DNA from 3 places in the Lysinibacillus sp. FSL M8-0337 genome. Region 2 is predicted to be linked to each of the others. Evidence: riboswitches for the same ligand, from Rfam matches in the RefSeq annotation. Region 2 holds a riboswitch; each other region holds the start of a gene.
What was found. A riboswitch is a leader RNA that binds a small molecule or an ion and turns the genes downstream of it on or off. The one in region 2 is predicted to bind cobalamin.
Positions count from the first base shown of each region.

Region 1: it holds a riboswitch for cobalamin, as region 2 does, so the genes downstream of both, MKY08_RS11690 (ABC transporter substrate-binding protein) here and MKY08_RS02300 (ABC transporter substrate-binding protein) in region 2, are expected to answer to the same signal.
Region 3: it holds a riboswitch for cobalamin, as region 2 does, so the genes downstream of both, MKY08_RS12265 (ribonucleoside-diphosphate reductase subunit alpha) here and MKY08_RS02300 (ABC transporter substrate-binding protein) in region 2, are expected to answer to the same signal.

Region 1 is NZ_CP151996.1:2,469,346-2,475,380, forward strand. It holds gene MKY08_RS11675 (MBL fold metallo-hydrolase) at 1-664, opposite strand, end outside; gene MKY08_RS11680 (hypothetical protein) at 864-1,067, opposite strand; gene MKY08_RS11685 (precorrin-3B methylase) at 1,298-1,972, opposite strand; gene MKY08_RS11690 (ABC transporter substrate-binding protein) at 2,011-3,006, opposite strand; cobalamin riboswitch at 3,169-3,355, opposite strand; gene MKY08_RS11695 (TetM/TetW/TetO/TetS family tetracycline resistance ribosomal protection protein) at 3,535-5,472, shown strand; gene MKY08_RS11700 (hypothetical protein) at 5,560-6,035, opposite strand, start outside.
Region 2 is NZ_CP151996.1:493,571-499,605, forward strand. It holds gene argS (arginine--tRNA ligase) at 1-941, shown strand, start outside; partial or broken gene MKY08_RS02295 (IS3 family transposase) at 1,023-2,376, shown strand; cobalamin riboswitch at 2,562-2,748, shown strand; gene MKY08_RS02300 (ABC transporter substrate-binding protein) at 2,962-3,927, shown strand; gene MKY08_RS02305 (iron ABC transporter permease) at 3,924-4,925, shown strand; gene MKY08_RS02310 (adenosylcobinamide amidohydrolase) at 4,922-6,035, shown strand, end outside.
Region 3 is NZ_CP151996.1:2,575,122-2,581,156, forward strand. It holds gene MKY08_RS12255 (ABC transporter ATP-binding protein) at 1-415, opposite strand, end outside; gene MKY08_RS12260 (ribonucleotide-diphosphate reductase subunit beta) at 685-1,725, opposite strand; gene MKY08_RS12265 (ribonucleoside-diphosphate reductase subunit alpha) at 1,738-3,951, opposite strand; cobalamin riboswitch at 4,112-4,300, opposite strand; gene MKY08_RS12270 (hypothetical protein) at 4,408-5,094, opposite strand; gene MKY08_RS12275 (ECF transporter S component) at 5,091-5,585, opposite strand; gene MKY08_RS12280 (bifunctional adenosylcobinamide kinase/adenosylcobinamide-phosphate guanylyltransferase) at 5,620-6,012, opposite strand; gene MKY08_RS12285 (histidine phosphatase family protein) at 5,964-6,035, opposite strand, start outside.

The DNA.
Region 1 (6,035 bases), 2.0 Mb from region 2:
AATATTGAGGCGGTCCACTTATCTCTTTTTGTTGCGTCAGCACTTTATAAAGTGACTCTTGTTTTACCGTAACAAAAGCATCCCCAACAATTAGTGTGCGATCTTCCTCTCTAAATAAAGATAGATGTCCTGGTGTATGTCCTGGCGTGTGAATCCAACGAAAACCAGGCATATAAGGAATGCTACCATCAGCAGGAATTTCTTTTATATTTCCCCCTAAATTAATCGCTTCATGTGGAAAAAAAGGTGACATTTTCGCTACCCACCCATTGCTAACAGCAGGGTCTGGATTTGGATAGTTTTGTTTTCCAGTTAAATAGGGAAGTTCTAAACGATGTGCATAGACAGGTACATGCCAATGCTTTATTAATTCAATAATACTTCCAACATGATCAAAATGTCCGTGTGTCAAAATTATTGCTTTAGGCTGACAATCATCGCCAAACCGCTCTTCAACTACGGAAATAATCTCCTCTGCACTTTTTGGCATGCCAGCATCAATTAATACAAATTCATTCGTATGTGGATACCCGTATAGCACGATATTGACAATTTGAACTGTATACATATATACATCATCTAATACTTCTATTCCAACTCCACTTCTAACAGATGTAGCAGGAATATATTTATAATCTTCTCCATAGTTTAAATTTTCCTCCATAATAACCACCTTCTCTTATATTTTTCTTTTCGTAACAGTTACCATCATTAAAAATCGTTTGTTACTCTTTCATCATGTCTATGCATGATTTTAAGTATAGAAAGACAAGAAAAAGACAAAATATAAGTTCGTAGTGTTTCACTACTTATAGGGCTGCTGAGAGAAATCAAAGCAGCTTTTTGTTATTTTTCCCTATATTTCAAGTCATCAATTTTTCCATAATAGCCCAAACTTTATTGTATGATGAATGGAATCGTTTTTTATCATTTTGAATTCCACGCCTTACTAAACGAAATCCTCTTGCTTCAAGATCTGCAATAGCAACATCTAACTCCTTATTATTTTTCCGCTGTATTGGTGGTAATCGAAACACACCATTTTGTGCTGATAAACGATTAAACATTTCTACATCCCCTTAAAATGTAATCGACTTATCGTGAGCACATGGCATACGTTTTATTCAACTAAGCTGTCGGTATATATGTCCAATTTAAGAAAAAGTGTTAAATTGACATCAGTCAATCTAACACTTAATTACAAGTTGCTTCCCACTCTTCGCTCCATAGGCTATATCTATAATTATAGATAGCGATACGGTCATCGCATACAAACTATGTCATGGATAGCCTTACTTTATTTCACATTATGCATTGTTTGCCAATATTCGGCGGTATTCGTTCTGCGATAAAATTTATAGAAAGGCTCATTTGGACGTGCATGTTGTTGATAAAGCGCAATAATATGCTGTAAAAAGTTTGCTATTTTTTGCACCGAAACGCCTTTAGCAAATAATGTCCCCGCCTGTGCTTTTGCCCCCACTGGAATAGCCCCTAAATAAACATCGAAGCTATCTTTTTGATAGACAAGTCCAATATCATCATAGACAGCATTATAGCAAGCTGACGCACAGCCATTGACATTTAACCGCAATGTTGATGGCACCTTTTGTCCCTGCAACTCAATGTATAATTGTTCTGCAATCTCGGCCACTTCCATTCGCTCTCCATCACAAAAATCACAAGCCTTGAACGCAACAATGGAGCCTGATGGTGAAATATATAAGCCCACTTCTTGCAGTTCACTTATAACGTCTTGAACTGTTCGCGTAGGAATGGACAACAATATACAATAGGATGCTGAATATTTAATGGCTCCACTGTCCCCTACGACTTCTGCTATTTTTTGAAATTGCTCGGGTGTATAATGTTTATTAATAATACCCGGACTTACTGCGAGACGAGTAAATTGACCATCTATATTTAATTTTTCAAATGTACGTTCTGGTATATTTGAACGAAATGCATTCATTTTTTATTCTCCTTAAATCTCGCTAGTCTCTAAAGTTATTAAAAATTTTCTGGATAGAATCCTTTAGCCAAAATTTTGATAGCCTCTGCCGCACGAACCCCTTCTGAAGCAGCTGAAAGCGGTAATATAACAAAACGCTCATTGTGCACAGCATCTGTTTCCTTTAATGCAGGATCATTTTTCAGGAAATGTATTTTGTCTTCAGCACTTTGAGAACCATAATCAATCACGACAATTACCTCCGGGTTGCGTTCTACTGTATCTTCTTTTGAGACAGTTGTCCATCCAGATTCAACTTCACCAAAAATGTTTTTACCACCAGCGACAGTGACAAGCTCATTCATAAAATTTTGAGCAGCAGTAAAGACTTCCTTATCCCCACTATCATAGACAAGCACACGTAGCTCCTTTTCTCCTTGCGGTAACTTTGCACGCACTGCATCAACATCTTTTGTCATTTGATCGACTAATGCCTCTCCTCGATCTTCAACACGGAAAATTTTTGCGATATTGCGAATATCCATAAAAATATCATCTAGCGTCGGTTTCGTTATACTTGAAGAATGATGTAAATATGTGTGGATACCAAGTGTCTCTAATTCTTCTGGTGTACCAACACCCTTTTCACTAAAGCCACTTTTCCATCCAGCGTATAAAAAATCGGCTTCACTATCTATCACTTGTTCTTTTGTTGGGTACTGCTCTGCTATTACTGGTACTTTATCGTAGGCAGCTTGTAAAGGTTCATAAATTTTATCATCTAAATAGGCTGTACCAACCATTGAATCTTCTAAGCCTAAAGCTAACATAATTTCCGTTACATGCTGATTTAAACTAATCGCCTTTTTTGGTGCCTCTGTATAAACTTGTGTAGTACCATTATTGTCAATGGTTACTTCTGTCGCCTCGCTTTGTGCAGGGTCGATATGCTCACTTTGTGTAGCACTTTCCGAGTTGTCTTTCGCACTACAAGCTCCTAAAATGCTTATAATCGCAATGGCAACAACTAGCCACATGCCTTTCCATTTGTTCATGGTTCCATTTCTCCTTTAATTATGTAATTGGATTTGTATAGGAAGAAATTAATGATTTCCTTGCTACTAGCACATAAAAAAACCCCCTTGTTTCCAAGAGGGTGACATAGTGATAAATACATTGGGTATTTAAACAATCACTATCACCATCCTCGTGGTGTTAAGTAAAAAATACATATTGGCAGGTATCCTGGCTTAGGTTCATCGCTTATACGTCTTCCCATAGTTCAACTACAGTGACTATTGTATAAACTCCCCATTTACAGTTGCGGGACAGCATCGGAATTTCACCGATTTCCCTTTTAAGCAAATGACTAAAGCCATTTGCACCAATATATAGCAGTTTTTAGTTATAAAAATAGACTAGCAGAAGGTATTTTTGATTTCAATCACACAAAAAAATCCATAAATGATACTTGTTAATAAACTATCACTATTTAAACATGAAAGCGAACTATTTGTCACGAAATGTTTGAGCGATCATTCTGGTACAATGAATAGAGACTACATTAGAAATGAGGATTTTTTATGTATAAAACGATTGGTGTACTCGCACATGTCGATGCAGGAAAAACAACTTTTTGTGAGCAATTATTATTTCACACAAATAGTATCCAATCTCGTGGAAGAGTCGATCATCAAGATACATTTTTAGATAATCATGCAATTGAACAAGCCCGAGGAATTACCATTTTTGCGGAACAAGGACGGATGCAAATAGAAAATGATACATATACGCTGATTGACACACCTGGACATGTAGACTTTTCACCTGAGATGGAACGTGCCATACGTGTAATGGATTACGCCATCATTATTGTCAGTGCTGTAGAGGGTGTACAAGGTCATACAGAAACAGTTTGGCAGTTGCTCCGTCAATACCATATACCCACCTTTTTCTTTATTAATAAAATAGACCGTGAAGGGGCGGATATCAATGTGGTTATAAACCAACTACAAAAGGATTGTTCTGACAACATCCTGTTAATCGATGCCCCATTACGTAAAGATTTTATACAAAGCTATATTGCTGAGTGGCTAGCCGAGCGCGATGATCACCTTCTCGAGGCCTTTTTAACAGATACACTCGATGCCTCAACGTGCCTGTTACAGTTACAAAAGATGATTAAAGAAGAGCGAGCATTTCCCTGCTTTGTTGGTGCTGCTTTAAAAGATTTTGGAATCAAGGAATTTGTATCACAGCTTCCCCTCCTGACAGAGACACACTTCGACCTTCAAGCACCCTTTCAAGGAGAAGTCTTTAAAATTCGCCATGATGGCACACAACGCTTAACTTTTATAAAAGCTTTACAAGGAACATTGCATACTCGCGATGACTTTTCATTTGGCGATGTTACGGAAAAAATAACAGAAATTAGGTTGTATAATGGGCGCCGTTTTCTTACAACCCAAGTTGTGCAAGCAGGAGACATTTTTGCAGTGAAAGGGCTTAGCCTAGCGAAGATTGGGGACATTTTAGGAAGTACAATAATCCCTAAACCTTATGAACTTGTGCCTACATTACAAGCAAAAGTACTGTATGAAGGGCAACAGCATATAAAGGAAATTTTACAGATTTTTCGCTTACTCGAAGCCGAGGAGCCGTCGTTACGAGTCGTTTGGCAGGAAAAATTCCAAGAAATTCATGTACATATTATGGGTGTCATACAACTTGAAGTACTTGCTGAAGTTTTAAAAAATCGCTTTTCACTTGATATTACCTTTGATAAGCCTCAAATTTTGTATATGGAGACGATTGCAACGACTGTAACTGGTTACGGACATTTCGAACCGCTCAAACATTATGCCGAGGTACACTTATTCATGGAGCCGAACAGCCGCGGAACTGGGAATACGTTTGTTAACGCCTGTCATGCTGATGATTTATCAGTTGGTCACCAACGCCTTATCGAAAAACATTTGTTTGAACGCGAACATCACGGTCTATTAACTGGCTCTCCTGTTACCGATATTCGTTTTACACTGTTGACAGGACGAGCGCATATCAAGCATACCGAAGGAGGAGATTTTCGGGAAGCTACTTTCCGTGCATTAAGACAAGGGCTAGAACAAGCGGAGAATATCTTACTTGAGCCCTATTACCGCTTCAAAATGAAAGCATCCAATGATTTTATTGGGCGAATGATGAACGATATCCAACAAGCAGATGGTACTTTTGATTCTCCGATATTGTCAGAGGAGCAAGTCATTTTAACAGGGCGTGTACCTGTTGCTACATTTATGCACTATAGTACTACTTTCGCTGCTTACACGAATGGCAAAGGCTCTTTATCTTTACAATTCGATGGATATGATAGATGTCATAATAGCGAGGCAATAATCGCACAAATCAATTATAATAAACAGGCTGATCCTGACTATACGTCGTCGAGCATTTTTTGTGCGAAAGGAAAAGGCTATTCAGTCCCATGGAATGAGGCAAAAGCAGCCATGCATTGTCTATAAAATAAATAGGCATCGAATGTTTTTCGATGCCTTTCTGACAGAAAATCGAATACTGCATAACATGCGTACCAATACATTTTATATAATCTACAACGCTTTTTTCGTTTTCCTATTCAAAGAATTCGCTGACTCCGCAATCACATACCCATGATGATTTGAGAAATCCACAAGAACCGAACCAGGCTTACTTTTTAAAATCTGTAATTGCTCAATACGTTGGAGTAACAATTGATGACCGTTGCCACGTGGATGCCAATTTAAATGATAATCATTTAATTCTTTTACACTTTGTAAAAACTGAGCATATTCACGCTCTACATAGTCTAGTAAATGTTGTATTTTACTATAGTCTTGATTTTCTTGAGCTACTAACGATAAATCTTCCATATACGTCTGATAAAAACGCATTACCATCGAACATAGTAAATCATTGACCCTTGCAGCACTTAAAATAGGCTTCGATTCTACATTCAGGCGATCCAAATTGGGTTTAGCTCGAATTGAATCGATGCGTGTAATTAAATGATAGACTTCCTCATTTACTTCGTAAACGATTGGATTGG
Region 2 (6,035 bases):
TAGATAAATTAAAAACGGACTTAGCGAACTTCCGCGTGAATTTTGATGTGTGGTATTCTGAAACATCATTATATGACAACGGCAAAATCGAAGTAGCATTAGATAAATTAAAAGCGAATGGTCATGTATTTGAAGAGGACGGTGCGACTTGGTTCCGTTCAACAACATTCGGTGACGATAAAGACCGTGTCCTAATTAAAAACGATGGCTCTTTCACATATCTGACACCAGATATTGCTTACCATGAGGATAAAATTGTTCGTGGTTTCGATAAACTAATTAACATTTGGGGAGCAGACCACCACGGTTATATTCCACGTATGAAAGCGGCTATTCAAGCACTTGGCTATGACCGTGACACACTAGAAGTGGAAATTATCCAAATGGTGCAGTTATACAAAAACGGCGAGAAATTCAAAATGTCCAAACGTACAGGGAATGCTGTAACGATGCGTGAGCTGGTGGAAGAGGTTGGTCTAGATGCTGTGCGTTACTTCTTTGTGAAAACAGCTGGTGATTCACATATGGACTTTGACCTTGACTTAGCGGTTTCACAATCAAATGAAAACCCAGTGTACTATGCACAATATGCGCATGCACGTATTTCTTCTATTTTACGTTCAGCGACTGAACAAGGCTTTGCTACTTCAACAGCAAATTTAAGCCTGTTAACTGCTGAAAAAGAGATTGATTTATTGAAAAAAATTGGTGATTTCCCGAAAGTAGTGGCGGATGCTGCAAAACATCGTACACCACACCGTATCGCTAACTATATTCAAGAAACAGCAGCTGCATTCCATAGCTTCTATAACGCTGAAAAAGTGTTAGATGCATCGAATAAAGAGCTAACAGAAGCGCGTTTAGCACTGATTACAGCTGTTCGTACAACGATTGCCAACGCACTACGTCTAATTGGCGTATCTGCACCAGAAAAAATGTAATGTACATGTTTATCACCCCGACACAATTGAACTGCACCCCAATTGTTAGACACATCTAACAATTGGAGGTGCAGTTTTTTAATGGCTAAATATACTGCAGAGGAAAAATTACAAGCAGCTTTACGATACTTAGAAGGCAAAGAAAGTTCACATGAAATTGCTAAATCGATTGGGAAGATCATAAGGCTATTCTTAACTGGGCTAAACAATATGAGTATAACGGTGTTGAAGCGTTTATAAAATCATATACAAACTATACAGCACAGTTTAAACTAGACGTACTAAACTTCATGATTGAGCACGGCACGTCCTTAATAGAAACAGCGGCTATCTTTGGTATAGCAGCTCCATCGTCCATTATTCATTGGCGAAAACAGTTTGAAACAAAAGGATTCGATGCCCTTCAATCAAAGGAAAAGGGGCGTCCATCCATGAAAAAAGAAACCAATAAACAACCAAAACATACACCAGTAGAAGGCTCACCAGAAGCACTTCAAGCTCGTATCAAGCAGCTTGAAATGGAAAACGAGTATTTAAAAAAGTTGAACGCCTTAGTTCAAGCCAAAGAAACATCACCAAAGAAGACAAAGTAAAGGTCATCTATGAATTAAGGCATAAATACTCGGTGAAGGCACTTGTCGAATTCGCACAGATTCCACGTAGTACGTATTATGACATAGTGAAGAAACTGAATCGTCCCGATCCAGATACCGACTTAAAGGCTGAAATTCAATCCATCTATAACGAACATGAAGGCCGTTACGGATACCGTCGCATTCGTGATGAACTCGCAAATCGTGGACGAAGAGTGAATCATAAGAAAGTACAACGTATCATGAAAACACTTCGTTTAAAGTGCGTAGTCAGAATGAAAAAGTATAAATCATATAAAGGGACAGTCGGTAAAATCGCACCGAATATTTTAGACCGCAAATTTACAGCTGAAGCCCCTAATGAAAAGTGGGTAACAGATATTTCAGAGTTTAAATTGTTTGGTGAAAAACTCTATTTATCCCCTGTTTTAGACTTATTTAACGGAGAAATTATTACTTACACAATTGGTCATCGACCAACGTATTCACTTGTCTCAGAAATGTTGGAGAAAGCATTAGAGAAGTTACCAGAGGAACGCCAATTACTGATGCATTCCGATCAAGGCTGGCATTATCAAATGAAGCAATACCGTCACGCACTTGCATCAAAAGGCATTGTGCAAAGTATGTCACGTAAAGGCAACTGTTATGACAACTCGGTGATGGAGAATTTCTTTGGGATTTTGAAATCGGAATTCCTTTATTTAAAGGAGTTCGAAAGTGTTGAGCATTTTAAATTGGAACTTGAAAACTATATAACGTATTACAATACGAAACGAATTAAGGCAAAATTAAAACTGAGTCCGGTACAATACCGAACTCAGTTTACCCAAGCTGCCTAAATGAAATAACCGTGTCTAACTTTTAGGGGTCACTTCACAATTGCGTGTCGGGGTTTTTCTGTTTTTACGAACAAAATTGTTTGAGTGACTGGCACTCGTGTCAGGCACGCACGCAATTTTTGAAGCGCCTAGAATGGTGTCACTTTTTTTATCGTTCCCTATTTCTATTTTCATGTATAATAAAATCAACTGAATATTATAAAGGTTCTTTACTTAAGTAAAGTGAAAAGGGAAATCGGTGTAATTCCGATGCGGTCCCGCCACTGTAAGTGTGAGTTTTTTCAATGGATGCCACTGAAAGTTATTTTGGGAAGGCATGAAAAAGCATTTGGAGCACGAGCCAGGAGACCTGCCTTTATAGAACATTACATTTCAGCCTACGAGGATAGGATGGTGGTTTTTTGTGCAAGCCCGCCTCTCGTTAAATGGACGAGGGCTTTTTTTATGTTTTGTAAGGCGACTATCGATAACCATTGAAAATAAAAGGTGAGCAATCCCCATATTTAATAATGACAATCAACATACTATCGATCAATCAAGTTAACAGAGCTAAAAAATGCACATACAATCTAAGGAGGATTCTCAATGAAAAAGTATTGGAAGATAGGATTATCAGCATTTTTGGCAATGGGTTTACTTGCAGCATGTGGAGCACAACCGAAAAACGAGCAATCTACATCAGAACAGCAGGAGCAACAAGTAACCAAACAAGAAGAAGCAACATTTCCAGTGACAATAAAAGATGCTACTGGCAAAGATATCGTGCTAGAAGCACCGCCTGAAAAAATTGTTTCTCTTATTCCGAGTAATACAGAAATATTATTTGGGCTTGGCCTAGATGATGAAATTGTCGGCGTCAATGATTATGATGATTATCCACCGGAGGCAGCTAAAAAAGAAAAAGTCGGAAGTATGGAATTCAATATTGAACAAATTATCGCCTTACAGCCAGATATTGTGTTTGCTCATGAATCAGGAATGGCTTCTTTAGATGGAGCGATGGATCAGCTTGAAGCAGCGGGTGTAAAGGTATTTGTAGTGGCGAATGCAAGCGATTTTAATGAAACTTATACGACGATTGAGCAATTAGGACGCGCAACTGGTAAGTTACCGGAGGCACAAAAAATTATTGCTAATATGAAAGTCAAAGTGGAAGAAATCCAAGCGAAATTGCAAGATGTGGAACCAAAGAAAGTCTTTGTCGAAACGTCAGATGAGCCTGAAATCTACACACCTGGTAAGGATACATTTATGCAGGAAATGCTAAATATGATTCATGCTGAAAATATTGCAGCTGATACAACTGGTTGGTTCAAAATTGATGCGGAGCAAATTATTACAAAAAATCCAGATGTCATCGTTGTCACATACGATTATGTGCCAAATATTTTAACGAAAATTCCACAACGTGCAGGCTTTGATTCTATTACAGCTGTAAAAAATAAAGCAATTGTACAAGTAGATGAAAATTTAACAAGTCGTCAAGGCCCGCGTTTAGCAGATGGGCTTGAAGAGTTAGCGAAAGCTATCTATCCAGAGGCTTTCGAGTGAGTAGAGCATTTTTAGCCTATATTACAGCCATTACGTTACTTCTTGTTAGCATCTGGTGTGGCGTATCAATAGGCTCGGTTCATATTCCATTTGAAGTATTTTGGAATAGGGCGGCAGATGAAACAGCCGCTAATATTTTATGGAAAATTAGGTTGCCACGCGTATTGCTGGCAGGACTTGTTGGCGCATCGTTGGCGATTGCAGGGGCAGCCTTCCAAGGATTGTTAAAGAATCCATTGGCAGATCCTTATACGCTAGGTGTATCTTCGGGAGCGTCAGTAGGTGCTGTGGTGACATTATTTTTTGGTATCTCGATGCCTGTTGTCGGACTGTATGCATTACCAACGCTTAGTATGGTGGGTGCGGTACTAACAATGGTAGCTGTCATGAGCTTTGCCAGAATAGTCGACCGCGCACTGAAAATGGAAACACTTATTTTAACAGGGGTTATTTTTAGTTCTTTTTTAGGGTCTCTTATTTCCTTAATGATTGCATTATCAGGTGAAGAGCTCCGCCAAGTGATAGGCTGGTTGCTTGGTTCAGTATCAATGCGGGGCTGGCCGTATGTGCAGATGATTACACCATTTGTTGTTATAGGTTCTGCTATTCTGTGGACGCAAAGACGAGAGCTCAATGTTCTATTATACGGAGAAGAACGTGCGAAGCATTTAGGTGTCAATGTAAAGCGTAGTAAATATTTAATTTTAGTAGGGGGCTCCATGCTGACTGGTGCGGCTGTTGCTGTTTCTGGAACAATCGGTTTTGTCGGTTTAGTTGTGCCACATATGACACGTATGGTTTGGGGTTCGGATCACCGTCATCTATTGCCGTTATCATTTATCAATGGCGCAACATTGTTAATTATTTGTGATTTAGTGGCGCGGACAATCATTATCCCACGTGAATTACCAATAGGCGTTATTACTGCATTTATTGGTGCGCCTGTCTTTTCTTATATTTTCTATAAGCAACGTAGAAGCAAGGGGGTACGTGTATGATTATCGTCGAACACCTATCGGGTGGCTATGAGGACGTACCTATCGTCAAAGATGTTAGCTTTACCGTTGAAAAGGGGAAAATCCTTGGCATTTTAGGACCGAATGGTAGTGGCAAATCGACATTATTGAAAGTCATTAGCGGCCTATTGCCTGCAACAGCAGGAACGGTTTTTTTAGATGGCAAAAATATTAAACACTATAGCCCGCGCGCGCTGGCGAAAAAGATGGCCGTCTTACCACAATTACATGCCAATGCATTTTCAAATACCGTGCGGGAAGCGGTATCGCTCGGTCGTTATCCGCATCAAACTGGCTTTTTTTCCAATTGGTCAGAGCAAGATGAACGAGCTGTTCAATATGCTATGGACCAAACAGGGGTAGCACGCTATGAGCATACATCGATGGAGTTTCTATCGGGTGGCGAGCAACAACGGGTTTTTGTTGCGCAAGCTTTGGCGCAAACAGCAGAAGTATTATTGCTAGATGAGCCGACCAATCACTTAGATATTGCTCATCAACGTCAACTATTGGATATGGTGCGCAAAGAAGCAATCGAGTGCGGTTTAACCGTTATTATGGTGCTACATGACATGAACTTAGCCTCTCTTTATTGTGATGAATTATTGTTAATGGAGAGCGGCTCTGTGCGTGCTTTAGGTGTACCACATAAGGTGTTAATAGCTTCACAAATTGAGGATGTATATCAGGCACGGGTAACAACCTATGCCCACCCTGAAATACCGAAACCGCAAATTACAATTATGCCATCAACCAATGAATACCAGCAACGAGCTGACATAGTAAAAGAAGATTTTTGTGTAACGCCAGATTATATTCAACTAAAATCAACTATTCCTTTAAAAACCGTTTCTTCGGCTGTTCATAATCCTGGTATAGGATGGTATGACTGTCTATTAAATCGTTCAGTGCCAGGAGATTATGTTATTAGTGATGTTAAACAAGAAGTGGCGGACTTTTTACAAAGGGAGCATTTTTCACCGACAAGCACAGTTGTTATGTTAACGGCTGTTCCTACACAACTGTTTGCACTTAATGAATATAGCACTGCCTTTGGGAGTGTGTTTGTCGTAGTAACGGCAGGTGTGGGCA
Region 3 (6,035 bases), 2.1 Mb from region 2:
GAACAAAAATACGTAACGTCATCATAAACGCACGTTGAACACTTTCCACATCACTTGTTAAAATGGTAATGAGCTTACCTGTAGTGAAAGTATCACGTCCCTTTGCCGAATACGTCATCATTTTTTCATACAACGATTGACGAATATCAGAGGCAAAGTGAATAGCCGCCTTGGAACTATAAAAAGAGCACCCAATCCCCCCTACTAGTCCAAGAACCGCACTCATCAGCATTAACACGAACATTTTAAAGACATATGGATTGTCACCATTTGCTATTCCTGTATCAATCATATGTTGCATAATGGTTGGTTGGATTAAATCCATCGTTACCTCAAGCACCATTAAAATAGGGGCAATCAGTGTAAAAAATTTATAGGGCCCTAAATACCTCCCTAACTGTTTAACTACTTGCATTCTTTCGTCTCCGTTCCTTGTAAATCACATACGCTATTCATTATAACTGAAAATCATTCCCAATTGGCAACTGAATTCAGTTGCATTCAGTGACAGGCACTTAAACAATTTTCTGGCTAGAAAGTAAAAATCCACTTGAACTTCTGCGGGAACTCACATACAGAAAGTCACAACATACGGCACAAAAGCGGGAGTTGTGACTTACATAATGCTACGCAAAAGCCAAGTGGATAGAGTGACAGGCACTCAAACAATTATATTATATTAAATTACAAGTCATCGAAGCCGTTATCTTCTACATTTACTTTTACATATTGACGGGATCGTTGCTCAAAGAAATCTGTCTTTCCTAAGTCTACATCCTCATATGCTTTAATCCATTTTAATGGATTTTTTCTATACCCCTCAAACGGACGCTCTACCCCTAGTTGGTGGCAACGTACATTCGCATAAAAATGGACATAATCATGGACATCTTCCACATCGAGTCCTTCGATTTTTTCACCTATGACTTCATTTGCCCAATCGATTTCAAGTTGAACCGCTTCGCGGAAAATCTCCTGCACACGCGCCGCTCGTTCTGGTGTATCATATTCAGGAAATTCCGCTAGCAATTCCTGATAGATTTTCACAAATAAATCCACATGTAGCTGTTCATCACGGTTGATATAATTGATCATTGTTGACGAAGCCACCATTTTTTGATTGCGCGCTAAATGATAGAAGAAGGCAAAGCCTGAATAGAAAAATAAGCCTTCTAAAATAACATCATAGACAATGGCCTCTAACATATTTTCAACGTTTGGTTCCTCTGCAAATGCTTGATAGCCTTTCATAACGAAATCATTGCGACGTTCTAACACTGGCTCCGTGCGCCAAAAGTCAAATGTCCGGTCTTGTTCATCTTTATTTACAATACTGGATAAAACATAAGAATAGGAATGATTATGAATCACCTCTTGTTGCGCTAAAATAATCATTAAGGCATTAAGGCTCGAATCCGTTAAATAGTCCGCCACCTTGCCCGCAAAATCCGTTTGTACACTGTCTAAGAGCGCTAGTAAACCAATAATTTTCAAAAATGATTCCTGTTCATCCGCTGATAAAGTTGGAAATTGTTTGACATCATTGCTCATATTAATCTCAAAAGGTGTCCAAAAGTTCCCAAGCATTTTTTTATATTTTGGGTACGCCCAACTAAAACGCACATCATCCCAGTTTAAAATATTAGAAGAGCGCCCGTTCACAATGGCTGTCGAACGGTTTGGCGCCTCCTTATCCATCATTTTTCGTTTCGTAATTGTTGTCATTTTCTATTCCTCCTAGCTCGCACAAGACTCACATTCTAGCAATTCAACGGATGTTGAACGCACATAATAAGTCGTTTTCACGCCACTTGCCCAAGCATTAAGATGTAAAGCAAGTAAGTCTTTTGCCTGAATCGTATTTTGCACATATAAATTAAGCGATATGCCTTGGTCAATATGACGGGCACGTGCTGCATTTTGTTTAATCGTCCAGTTTTGATCAATAAAGTAAGCAGACTTATAATACCAAGTCGTTACGGGTGATAAGTCCGGTACTGTAACAGGAATTTTGTAATCCTTTTTCTCCTCGGAGTAACTCTTTTGGAAAATCGGATCAATCGTTGCCGTACTGCCTGCCAAAATAGATGTCGATGAATTTGGTGCTACTGCCATTACATACCCATTGCGCATTCCATAATTCGCGACATCCGCACGCAATGCTTGCCACTTGTCACTGTTGTAGCTACGCTTGTCAAAATAAGCACCTGTTTGCCAGTCAGAGCCCTCAAATAATGGGTAAGCTCCTTTTTCTCGCGCAAGTGCACTCGATGCACGAATCGTTAAGTATGCAATATGCTCGTATAATTTATCAGCATAGTCAACTGCCTCATCCGACTCCCATTGAATTTCCTTCAAGGCAAGTAAATGATGCCAACCAAATGTCCCTAGCCCAATTCCACGATAACGAGCATTAGTACGCTCCGCTTGTTTCACAGGAATAGTATTTAAGGCAATGACATTATCTAACATGCGCACTTGAATCGGTATTAAACGCTCTAACACACCAGCCGGAACAGCCTTCCCTAAATTGACAGAAGATAAATTACATACAACAAAATCTCCAGGCTTACGACGTGTCACAATCACATCATCTTCTAACGTAATGGATTCGAATTGCGTTGGCGACATGTTTTGGAAAATTTCAGTACATAAATTTGAACTATAAATCATCCCTTCGTGCTTATTTGGATTCATGCGATTTACTTCATCGCGGTAAAACATAAATGGTACACCTGTTTCCAACTGTGAACGCATAATACGCTTCATAATATCGATTGCGGGCACCACTTCTCGACTTAATAGTGGATTGGCAATGCACGACGCATATTTATCTCGGAAAGAGCCTTGTCCTTTTTGCTCATCATAACAATCTTCGAGTGAGAAGCCCATTACCTCACGTACTTCATGTGGGTCAAATAAATGCCACTCTCCACGCGCTTCGACTGCTTCCATAAAAATATCTGGTAAACATAAACCAGTGAAAATATCATGTGCGCGTAATCGTTCGTCTCCATTATTTAAACGTAAATCTAAAAACGTAAAGACATCTTTATGCCAAACATCTAAATAAACAGCGATTGCGCCTTGGCGTTGACCAAGCTGATCCACTGACACCGCTGTATTATTGAGCTGTTTGATCCAAGGCAGTACTCCACTAGATGCGCCTTTAAACCCTTTAATAGAGGAGCCGCGACTACGGATTTTTCCCATGTAAACGCCTATACCGCCCCCGTATTTCGATAATGTTGCAACATCTGTGTTCGTATCATAAATACTTTGTAAACTATCATCTACCGTATCAATAAAGCAGCTTGAAAGCTGGCCATGTGTTTTTCCGGCATTTGACAATGTCGGTGTTGCAACCGTCATATATAAATTACTCATCGCCCAATACGATTCTCGTACTTTTTCTAAGCGGTTTTCCGTTTCATCTTGCATCAATGTCATTGCAATGACCATCCAACGCTCTTGCGGTAATTCTACAGGTGTTTTTGTATAATCACGCACAACATAGCGGTCCATTAACGTTTTTAAACCGATATACGTAAACAGTTCATCACGACTCTGTTCAAGATAAGACGCAAGCTCGACTAGCTCTAGTTCACTATACTTCGTCGTTAAACAGTCATGATAAAGCCCTGCCTCGGTATAGCGAGCAAGTTGCTCTGGAAATACCTTATAGACATCTTCCACCCCAACGCCACGACGGGTAGCAAATTGATCATACAATTTTTCTAAGTAAATTTGGGCAGCAACAAATGTCCAATATGGCTCTTCCTCATCAATAAGACTAAGTGTTTGTAAAATCATCGCATCCGCCCAAGCTTCAAATGTAGCATTGTCATTTTTTCGTAGCCATCTATCCGATAATCTTACAAAGCTTTCAAGCTCCTCCTCTGTGTAACTTTTCTTTAACTTAGCCATCTGTTGTTCGATTTGAATTGTCATATTCCCATTCTCTCCCTTTCTATCAGCGCACACAAAAAAGCGATTACACACCATGTTTCGGTTGCGTAATCGCTGTAAAATCGGAAATGGAAATGAAGGACATGTACACATCGAAGTGGACAAATCTCTCGCCTCCACTTCTCAATCCCCGAAGATGTGTTGCTGTCTTGAACAACTCGGCAGGTCTCCTGGCTCATGCTTCCTTCAAATAATTGCCTTCCCGTTCTTTCACAGTGGCATCCTAATTATTTGTCAGCACTTACAGTTGCGGGGACAGCTTCGGCTTTAGATATCTCTATTTCCGAATTCCCTTTTAAACCATACTGGTACCGCTTGTCCAATATACTATATATAGTGTTTTAACTCCTAAACAAATCTAACATATTGTGTTTAACGTTTCAATAGGCGTTTTGCCCCTTGTATTCTCGTAAACGCTACTTTTGCTCGAAGCAAGCCCTATTCCAATGCAGTTTTACGCAGTTTCTCAAAATTTCTAGTAAAAATTTTTTGTGCCAGTTGCTCTTTTTCTGGATTGATTCCTAGTAAAATTACCGCACATGGCCCTGCTGTTTTTCCTACATCCAACGAACTTTTAATTTGTTGCTGCCCAAAAAGTCTTGAAAATTCTGCTTGTAAGCCTTGAGAACCTACCGGCCAAACTTGTTGCACAATTTCCTCGCGCCAAGCTTGGTAAATGGGTTGTAGTTGGGCCACATCTTCAGGCTGCGCAAGCACTTCATTGCCAACGAGTGGCAGTCCATACGTATACCAAATCAGGTTGTCACGAACAAATGGCGACCTTGTTTGTATTTCACCTAACATGGTTACAGATAATCCCGATTGCACTGTCGGCATATTGGATTCTGAACTGCCATTTACAGGTGGACATGGTAGACCTGCTTCTTCAAAAACTTGCGCAAGTCCTACGACATAACGAGACCACGCCTCATCACCTGAAAAGTTGGCAAGAATAATATGACTGGGTAGAGCATCGCCTGCAAGCTGTTCTAGAAAAGTGACGCGCCCAGTTAAATAGGCCGTTAATGTATCCGGAGCCGATACGACATCTTGAGGTTTTTCTCCGATGGCAGCAGCATTATCTGTTGTAACAATCAGATTCCCTATTTTTACTGCATTTCTCAATTTGCTCGCCCTGCCTTACGAACAAACACTTTCGAGAGTATTGGCATCACGACAGCGACAATCAATAAATTGATGACAGTTGCCATGAAAATACTCGCTAATGAGCCCCAGAAAAACGCTGGACTAATGATGAAATAAAATGGGAGTGGTGCGATCACACCGTTCAATATAAGCGCAACCGGCCATTTCCAAAAATGCATACCTTTTTTGTGCATCACACCGAATAGCCATACAACAATAAACATTTCGGCCGCAATAATAAGATGCAATGGTCCAAGCTGAAAACCAGATGTCAGTGCTGTAATCAAATGACCGATTAACCCTGCTACTCCTGCCAATACAGGCGATAAAAATGCAACGCTTAAAAATGCTGGCGCTGAGTCGAGTGCCGCCGATGATACAAAAGACGGAATTTTAATAACTGCCCCAACTGCACAAATCGCCGCAACCATGGCTGTTAATGTCAAACTCATTAATTTTTGTCGATTCATTCCATTTCCTCTTTTCTACAAGTATTCTCCTCGTTTATTTAATACGTTCTGCAATGCCATACCAAATACGATTTACTTGTTTTGCTTCTGCAAATAACGCCTGATACAAGCGACCACACGTGTCACGCAATAGTCTTGCTTGCTTTTCCATCGGTACAACACCACGTCCCATATCGGTTACAATCATATACACTACACAGTTTTTTTCAAGGCTTTTAAGTGTTGTCAAAATGTGATGGATAATGGCTTCATCTTCCTCCAAATTGCGTTTTACGAGCCATTGTTCTAAATTTTTAATAATTAGTGCATCACAATCAGGTGCAACATCTGGTAGTTCGCCATCAATTATCGTATAGTGATAATCTTTTAGTAATCGCTCTACATAAGCGGTTTTTCCGTTATAGGCTCCTCCGATAAAGACATGCATCTAGCTCCCTCCTTCCAAGCTGC